DNA from 2 places in the Stenotrophomonas sp. YJH_SMC_8 genome. Region 2 is predicted to be linked to the other one. Evidence: riboswitches for the same ligand, from Rfam matches in the RefSeq annotation. Region 2 holds a riboswitch; the other holds the start of a gene.

Region 1 (4,408 bases), on a different contig from region 2:
GTACATCCAGCTGATCGGCAGGATCGAGGCGCTGCCGAAGCTGGCGGCGCTGACCATGCCGACCGGGCCGTTGTCACCCAGCTTGCCCGGCAGGAACGGTGCCAGGTGCTCCTTGACCGCGCACGGGCCGACGCCCGGGCCGCCGCCGCCGTGCGGGATGCAGAAGGTCTTGTGCAGGTTCAGGTGCGAAACGTCCGAACCCCACTTGCCCGGCTTGGCCACGCCCACCAGGGCGTTCATGTTGGCGCCGTCGGTGTACACCTGGCCACCGTGCTGGTGGATGATCTCGCAGATCTCGACAACTTCTTCCTCGAACACGCCGTGCGTGGACGGGTAGGTCATCATGATCGCGGCCAGGCGGTCGCTGTACTTCTCGGCGTTGAGGCGGATGTCCTCGACGTCGACGTTGCCGTTGGCATCGGTCTTGGTGACCACGACCTTCATGCCACACATCTGTGCCGAAGCCGGGTTGGTGCCGTGCGCCGAATCCGGGATCAGGCAGATGTCGCGGTGGCCCTCACCGCGCGAGCGGTGGTAGGCGCGGATCGCCAGCAGGCCGGCGTACTCGCCCTGCGCGCCGGAATTCGGCTGCAGGCTGACCGCGTCGTAGCCGGTGCATTCGACCAGCATCGCTTCCAGCGTATCGATCAGTTCCTTGTAGCCCAGCGCCTGGTCGGCCGGCACCAGCGGATGGATCTGCGAGAACTCCGGCCAGGTCACCGGGATCATTTCGGCGGTGGCGTTGAGCTTCATCGTGCACGAGCCCAGCGGGATCATCGTGCGGTCCATCGCCAGGTCCTTGTCGGCCAGCGAGCGCAGGTAGCGCAGCAGTTCGTGCTCGCTGTGGTGGGTGTTGAACACCGGGTGGGTCAGGAACGCGGACTGGCGCAGCAGGCCGGCCGGCAGCGCATCGGCGGTGCTGGCATCCAGCGCATCGACATCCAGCGTGGCACCGAACACGGCAGCCACGGCAACAATGTCGGCGCGGGTGGTGGTTTCGTCCAGGCTGATGCCGACCGAGTCGCTGTCGATCGCGCGCAGGTTGTAGCCGGCGGCGCGGGCCTTGGCATGGATCTCATCGGCGTGCACGCCGGTGACATGCAGGGTGTCGAAGAAGTCGCCACCAACCTGCACGCCGGCATTGCGCAGCGCTGCGGCCAGGATCGAGGCCAGGCGATGGGTGCGGCGGGCAATGCGGGTCAGGCCGTCCGGGCCGTGGTAGACGGCGTACATCGAGGCCATCACCGCCAGCAGCACCTGCGCGGTACAGATGTTGGAAGTCGCCTTCTCGCGGCGGATGTGCTGCTCGCGGGTCTGCAGGGTCAGGCGGTAGGCCGGGTTGCCCTGGGCATCGACCGAAACGCCGATCAGGCGGCCCGGCATCGAGCGCTTGTAGGCGTCACGGCAGGCCATGAAGGCGGCGTGCGGGCCACCGAAGCCGAACGGCACGCCGAAGCGCTGGCTGTTGCCGACCACGATGTCCGCGCCCCATTCGCCCGGGGCGGCCAGCAGGGTCAGGGCCAGCAGGTCCGTGGCCACGGCCACCAGGCCGCCGCGTGCGTGCACGGCATCGACCAGCGCCTTGTAGTCGCCCACCTGGCCGAAGGTATCCGGATACTGCAGCAGCAGGCCGAAGGCTTCCGCTTCCAGCGCTTCGGCCGGGGTGCCGACGCGCAGCACGATGCCCATGGGCTCGGCGCGGGTACGCAGCAGTTCCAGCGTCTGCGGATGCACGGCGTCGTGCACGAAGAAGGTGTCCGACTTGGACTTGGCCGAACGCTTGGCCAGGGTCATCGCTTCAGCAGCGGCGGTGGCTTCGTCCAGCAGCGAGGCGTTGGCGATTTCCATGCCGGTCAGGTCGGCGCACAGGGTCTGGAAGTTGATCAGCGCTTCCATGCGGCCCTGCGAGATTTCCGCCTGGTACGGGGTGTAGGCGGTGTACCAGGCCGGGTTTTCCAGGATGTTGCGCAGGATCACGTTCGGCGTGTGGGTGCCGTAGTAGCCCTGGCCGATGAAGCTGCGCAGCACGGTGTTCTTGTCGGCGATCGCACGGATCTTCGCCAGTGCCTGCACTTCGGTCATCGACTCCGGCAGCGCCAGCGGCGCCGGCGACTTGATCTTGGCCGGCACGATGGCATCGGTCATCGCATCCAGCGACGCGTGGCCGACGACATCGAGCATCTGCGCGATCTCGGCGTCGTTGGGGCCGATGTGGCGCTCGACGAACGCGTTGTGGTGCTCGAGCTCACGCAGGGAAGGGGTGTTCTGGGACATGGCGAAGGATCCGTCAGGAAAGGGCACACGCACGGGCACAAGCCGCCGGTCGGCGGTCTGCGGGGCGCCCCTCTGTCCTTTTGCCTGAGAGTTTAAAAGCGCGGAAAACCGCAGCTTCTTGCCCCTTCGGCGCCGGATCGAACCGGTCTCTCCAGAGTTGTGTTACGGGTGGTATCGGGCCTGAGCGATTACGGGCGTTGCGCCTTCGGCAGCGGTGTTCCGCTTCTCCCACCGTGTTGCCCGCCGATTATAGCCCGTTGCGGGCGCGGCGGCCGCCTCCGCCCCAGGTCGCCGCGCCTGAATGGCCGATGGCCCGGGCGTGCGTTTTGTGCAGTGCTGCATGGCGCCGGGCGCAATCCCCGCCTATGATGGGCGGATACCCGAATTCATCTGGCGCCGTCCCCGTGCAGCGGGACCGGCGCCCGCCGTGCGTGCCCCGCATGGCCCTGCCGGACGCTTCCTCCATGACCGCCGCCGTTGCTCCCTCCACCCGCCGCATGGCCCTGCTGCTTGCCGGCCTGGCCATGTTCGGCCCGTTCTCGATCGACACCATCTTCCCGGCGTTCCCGCAGCTGGCCCAGCGCCTGGCGGTGGACGAGGTGGCGGTGCAGCAGACCATCAGCGTGTACCTGCTGTTCTACGGCCTGATGAGCCTGGCGCACGGCCCGCTGTCCGATGCCTGGGGCCGCAAGCGGGTGATCCTGGGCGGCCTGGTGGTGTTCGTCGGCGCCTCGGTCGGCTGTGCGCTGTCCACCGACCTGACCACGCTGCTGGCGTTCCGCGCGCTGCAGGGCCTGTCGGCGGGTGTCGGCATGATCGTCGGCCGCGCGGTGATCCGCGACCTGTACCACGGCCACGATGCCCAGCGGCTGATGAGCCAGGTGTCGATGCTGTTCGGCATCGCCCCGGCCATCGCACCGATCATCGGCGGCTGGATCCTGCTCAGCGGCGCCGGCTGGCCGCTGATCTTCTGGTTCCTGGTAGTGTTCGGGCTGGTGCTGCTGGCGGCCACCGCGCGCTTCCTGCCGGAAACCCATCCGGTCGAGGCACGCGTACCGTTGTCGCCACGGGTGCTGCTGCGTGACTACGTGTGCATCGGCTTCAACCCGCGCTTCCTGCGCCTGGCGCTGGCCGGCAGCATCGGTTTCGGCGGCATCTTCCTGTACATCTCCTCGGCGCCGGTGTTCGTGATGCAGCACCTGCATCTGGGCGAGGGGGGCTTCGCCTGGCTGTTCATTCCCACCATCGGCGGCATGACCACCGGCTCGTTCCTGTCCGGGCGCATGGCCGGGCACACCACGCCCACCCGCCAGGTCGCCATCGGTTTCAGCCTGTGCGCGCTGTCGGCGCTGCTGAATGTCGGCTACGTGGCGCTGTCGCCGCAGTTCGTGCTGCCGTGGGCGGTGCTGCCGATCTTCCTGGGCGGCATGGGCATGTCGCTGATCTTCCCGATCCTGGCCCTGGCGGTGCTGGACATGTACCCGCACCAGCGTGGCCTGGCATCGTCGCTGCAGGCCTTCGTGCAGCTGATGATCAGCACCGTGGTGGCCGGCGTGGTGTCGCCGCTGCTCAGTGCCAGCCCGCTGCACCTGGCGCTGGGCCAGGCCGCGTTCTTCGCTGCCGGCTTCGTGTTCTGGTACTGGGAACACCAGCGTGAACGCGCGGCGCAGGCAGCCTGCACGGGCCATTGAGCAGCGCGCAGGGGTAGGGCAGGCCGAGATGCCCGCAACGCTTGCGGCGAGGAACGACCGGACTAGGCTGGGCACTCCAGCCAGCCGGTGCGTGGATGCACGACAGCCAGCCGATCCGATGTCGTTACGTGAGGTTCCCCATGGCTGCGCAGCAGACCTACCGCCTGTTCGAGGTGGCGCTGAAGGAGCGCCGCGTTCTTTCCCCTTCCCTGGACCGCATGGTGTTCACCGGTGCCGACGTGGCGCGGATGAAGACCGAAGGCCCGGACCAGCGCATCAAGGTGTTCTTCCCCTTGCCCGGCCAGGACGTGCCGCAGGTGCCCAGCGGCGAGGACTGGTATCCGCGCTACCGGGCGCTGCCGGACGATCAGCGCCCGCCCATGCGCACCTACACCATCCGCCAGCTGCGTGCCGAGCAGGGCGAGGTCGACGTTGATTTCGTG
Region 2 (4,408 bases):
TGCAGCACGGGCGCTCACATGCCTGGGGCCGCCCGCAGGCGGCAGGCAACTCGCCGGCCACCGCCGGCCTGTACGCCTCCGGCGATGATCTGGTGATCTGGAACCGGGACGGTCGCGGCCACGCCTTCATCGATGGCCAGTGGTCCACCGTGCCGCGTGCGGAACTGCATCGCCAGCAGAATGCCGACGGCTCCATCGACCTCAACCGCGCCCCGCGCAACGGGATGCCCGAACAGCTGCTGCACGTCGAACCCGCACAACCGGAGCGTCGGCGTGCCGCGCTTTCCGACCCGCTGCTGCAACAGGCCGAGGAGGCGGTACGACGCCTGGAAGACAGCCAGGCCCAGCCTTTCGGCGAGAACGCGCAACGCCTTGCAGCCAGTTCGACCTGCCTGGCCCGCGAGGCCGGGCTGACACGCATCGACCATGTCGTGCTGGGCGCCTCGCCTTCGCAGGATGGCAGGGCGGAAACGCTCTTCGTCGTGCAGGGCGATCCGTCCGACCCGGCCCATCTCAGGGCACAGATGCCGGCCGCGCAGGCATTTGCCACTCCTGTGGACACGTCATTGGCGCAGCTGCAGTCGCTGAATGACGCACATCGACAGACCGATGCGCGGTCCCGGCAGGAGGAGCAGGATCACCAGAGCACCCTGTCCCAGCAGGCGCGGTCAGTCTGATCCGCGTCCATGCGACGGTCGGGGCGGGCAGTACCCTTGGGCCCGAGCCGTGCCGGCGATCTGCCGTGACGACCAGTGCCGGGTGATCCAGATGGTCAATGCTGCCGAGCTCAGGTGCCAGCGCAGCATGCTGTGGCGTGGATGGTGCCCGAGGTGGACGCGTGCGATCCAGGAAGCTTCGAGTTCGACATCGGGCACGTTCACCTTCGCATTCACTCCCACGTGGCGCGCCATGAATCGCCATGGATCCATCGGTACGTGGTGGGCGTAGCTCGCAGCACCACACGCGCCGCCGCTCCGCGCGGAATCGACAGGTTGCGGCCGGCCCTCGGTCGCGACCAATCCCAGCAGATACACCAGGCCCGGCAACAGGGCCAGGAAGGTCAACAGCAGAAGCAGCGCGATCCACGCCCGGGCCGCGGCACGCATCGGTCACTGCGCCTTCGGCTTCGGGTACCACAACGCGTTGACGATGACCCAGCGTTGCCCGAAGCGCCCCATGTGGAAGTAATCGACGAACCACGGTGTTTCCAGCCGCACCGAGGCGGCGTTGCCGGTCACGTCCAGCACCGTGCAGCGGCGGTCCCATTGCTCCTTCGGAGTCTTCAACGCGCCCTGCTTCGTCAACGAGACCAGTTCTTCCTTCGACATCCGGCGCAGGCCAAGGCGCTCATCGGGTGTATCACCGAGGACCGCGCGCTTGGCCAGGTCCGAATGCAGGGAACGGGCGACGCGCTGCGGGTCGGCCTCCAGCTGGCCATCGACATAGTCGTGGCAGGTGGCTTCGATGGCCGCGAGGGTGGCCGGGTCGGCGGCAGGACTTGTGGCTGCGGAAAGGGCGAACAGCAGGGCGATCGTGGACATCCGGGTCTCCAGCGCTGAGGGCTGGACGATCATGGCATGTGCAAGCCGCATCCACGCATGGCGTGGATCTACGGCATCAGGCGCATTTCGTCGGTGCCCAGCTGCATGTACATGAACGCAGCGGCTTCTTCAGACATGGGCTGCCCCTGCGGGAAGCTGTCCAACCAGGCGGTGATGCGCGCATGGCGCCCCGCCAGCGCATCCGCCAATGCCTGCTTTTCCGCGTCAGTGGCGCGCTCCTGCATTTCGTTGCGAAGCACGTCATCGCCGATCCCCCACTTTTCCGCGAACGGGATCAGATCGACCAGATCGGGAGGGACCCGGTCACGACGCAGGTGGATCGGTTCGGGTGTGCTCGGGCCGTACGCGGCCAGCTCAGCGGCGGTGCCGATCTGCCCATGCTGCAGTGGCGGTGGCGACGGTGCCTGGGTGCAGGCCAGAAGGGCCACGCAGGCAGTCAACAGCAACATCCCGCGGTTCTTCATCGGACGGATCCATGTGTCGATGGGTGCGGCGATCATGGCATGGACAAGGCCTATCCACGCATGGCGTGGATCTACCGTAGGGCCGAGCCCCTGCCCGGGTCCTGCAACGGGCAGGCGGAACAGCAGCCGAGCGCGGGCTCGGCTCTACAGAAGCCGGGCGTCCAAGGCCTGCAGCCAGGCCAGCTTGCGCTCGCGCGGCTGCTGCTTGAGTTGCCATTCGGCGCGCGAGGCGGCGGAACGGTCCGGGTATTCGCGCACGGCCAGCACGCGCAGTGGCGGCCGGGCCCGGGTGTAGCGCGCGCCCTTGCCCGCCTGGTGGGCGGCGAAGCGTGCGTCCACGTCGGTGCTGATACCCGCGTAGTAGCTGCCATCACGGCATTCGAGCAGGTACAGGAACCACGGGCGGGGGGACGGGGCCATGCCGGGATTATGCCGTGCTGCACTGCAGCGGATATACTGGCGGCCGAATGCAGGAGAGAGGCGCCGCGCTGGCGCCCGCCGAAGGCGCAGGCTCCCATGATCGCTCAGGCCGGTGGGCTGGAATCCCACCAACCATGCATTCGACTCGCCGAGCTGGAGAGAGGTCACCGGGCATGCCCGGGACGATCCGCCGAAGGGGCACGCGGCCCACGCCGCTGAACTCTCAGGCAAAAGGACAGCGGGAGCGGCACCGGTCATCGTCATCCCGTCATTGCGCAGGCAGTGGCGGTAGTCGCGCATGGCCGGCCCCACCGCGCCCGGAGCCTGCCCCATGCTGCTGTCCATCATCTACCTGATCGCCATTTCCGCCGAAGCCATGACCGGCGCGCTGTCCGCCGGCCGCCGCCGCATGGACCTGTTCGGCGTGGTCATGATCGCCTGCGTCACCGCCCTCGGTGGTGGTTCGCTGCGCGACATCCTGCTCGGCCACTACCCGCTGGGCTGGGTGAAGCATCCCGAATACCTGGGCTTCACCGTGTGCGCGGCGCTGATCGCTACCTGGGTGGCGCGCTGGATGCACCACTTCCGCCGCACCTTCCTGGTGCTGGACGGGCTGGGCCTGATCGCCTTCACCCTGATCGGCTGCTCCATCGCGCGTGAGGCTGGGCACGCCACGCCCATCGTGTTGATTGCCGGCATGCTGACCGGTGCATTCGGTGGCGTGCTGCGCGACATCCTCTGCAACGAGGTGCCGCTGATCTTCCAGAAGGAGCTGTACGCGATCATCGCGCTGCTGACCGGCGCGGCCTACCTGTTGCTGCTGCACCTGGGCGTGGCCGATGCCACCGCGATCCTGTGCTGCCTCGGCGGCGGCTTCGCACTGCGCCTGCTGGCGATCCACTACCGCTGGGAAATGCCGAAGTTCGTGTATCACGACGAAGTGCATTGAGCCTCTTCGTAGAGTCGAGCATGGCTCGACTCTGCAAAAACCGGCATCACCACCCCGGCGATGTACCTGGCGCTGTCGCACATACGCAGCGCCAGGCGCATCGCCGGTGCGGACGGATCGGCCTCCAACTCCGACCGACCCTGATCGCGGCCGCACCCCCGCAGGCGCTGGCCGCCATCCACACACGTGCCGCACTCAGGCGGCTTCCATCAGGCTGCTTCGGACACCTTCACTTCGCGACGGGCGCGCACGGCCGCAGCCAGTCGCTCCAGCACCGTCACGGTGGTGTCCCAGTCGATGCAGCCATCGGTGATGCTCTGCCCGTAGACCAGCGGCTGGCCTTCCACCAGTTCCTGGCGGCCGCCGACCAGATGGCTCTCGATCATCACACCGACGATGCGCTGTTCACCGTCTTCCAACTGAACGGCGATGTCCTCGATCACCTTCGGCTGGTTGTCCGGATTCTTCAGGCTGTTGGCATGGCTGGCGTCGATCATCAGGCGGGTCGGCAGCTTGGCCTTGGCCAGCGCCTGGCAGGCCTCGGCAACGCTGCCCGCATCGTAGTTCGGCTGCTTGCCGCCGCGCAGGATCACATGGCAATCCGGGTTGCCGGTGGTCGACACGATGGCGGTGCCGCCCTGCTTGGTGACCGACAGGAAGTGATGCGGATTGGAGGCCGCACCCACCGCGTCGGCGGCGATCTTCACGTTGCCATCGGTGCCGTTCTTGAAGCCGACCGGGCACGACAGTCCCGAGGCCAGTTCGCGGTGCACCTGGCTTTCGGTGGTGCGCGCACCAATGGCACCCCAGGCCACCAGATCGGCAATGTACTGCGGCGAGATCACGTCGAGGAACTCGACGCCGGCCGGCAGGCCCAGCTTGTTGATGTCGCGCAGCAGGCCACGGGCGATGCGCAGGCCCTTGTCGATCCTGAAGCTGCCATCCAGGTCCGGATCGTTGATCAGGCCCTTCCAGCCCACCGTGGTACGCGGCTTCTCGAAGTACACGCGCAT

The links. A riboswitch is a leader RNA that binds a small molecule or an ion and turns the genes downstream of it on or off. The one in region 2 is predicted to bind glycine.
Region 1: linked by a shared signal. The riboswitch ahead of gcvP (aminomethyl-transferring glycine dehydrogenase) and the one ahead of AC5P88_RS06840 (trimeric intracellular cation channel family protein) in region 2 are both predicted to bind glycine.

Annotation. Positions count from the first base shown of each region.
Region 1 is NZ_JCAFUL010000012.1:59,884-64,291, reverse strand. It holds gene gcvP (aminomethyl-transferring glycine dehydrogenase) at 1-2,274, opposite strand, end outside; glycine riboswitch at 2,337-2,439, opposite strand; gene AC5P88_RS15475 (multidrug effflux MFS transporter) at 2,739-3,965, shown strand; gene AC5P88_RS15470 (siderophore-interacting protein) at 4,106-4,408, shown strand, end outside.
Region 2 is NZ_JCAFUL010000004.1:250,415-254,822, forward strand. It holds gene AC5P88_RS06815 (XVIPCD domain-containing protein) at 1-677, shown strand, start outside; gene AC5P88_RS06820 (hypothetical protein) at 669-1,106, opposite strand; gene AC5P88_RS06825 (nuclear transport factor 2 family protein) at 1,110-1,541, opposite strand; gene AC5P88_RS06830 (hypothetical protein) at 1,610-2,011, opposite strand; gene AC5P88_RS06835 (GIY-YIG nuclease family protein) at 2,171-2,446, opposite strand; glycine riboswitch at 2,487-2,576, shown strand; glycine riboswitch at 2,590-2,693, shown strand; gene AC5P88_RS06840 (trimeric intracellular cation channel family protein) at 2,778-3,395, shown strand; gene AC5P88_RS06845 (3-deoxy-7-phosphoheptulonate synthase) at 3,605-4,408, opposite strand, start outside.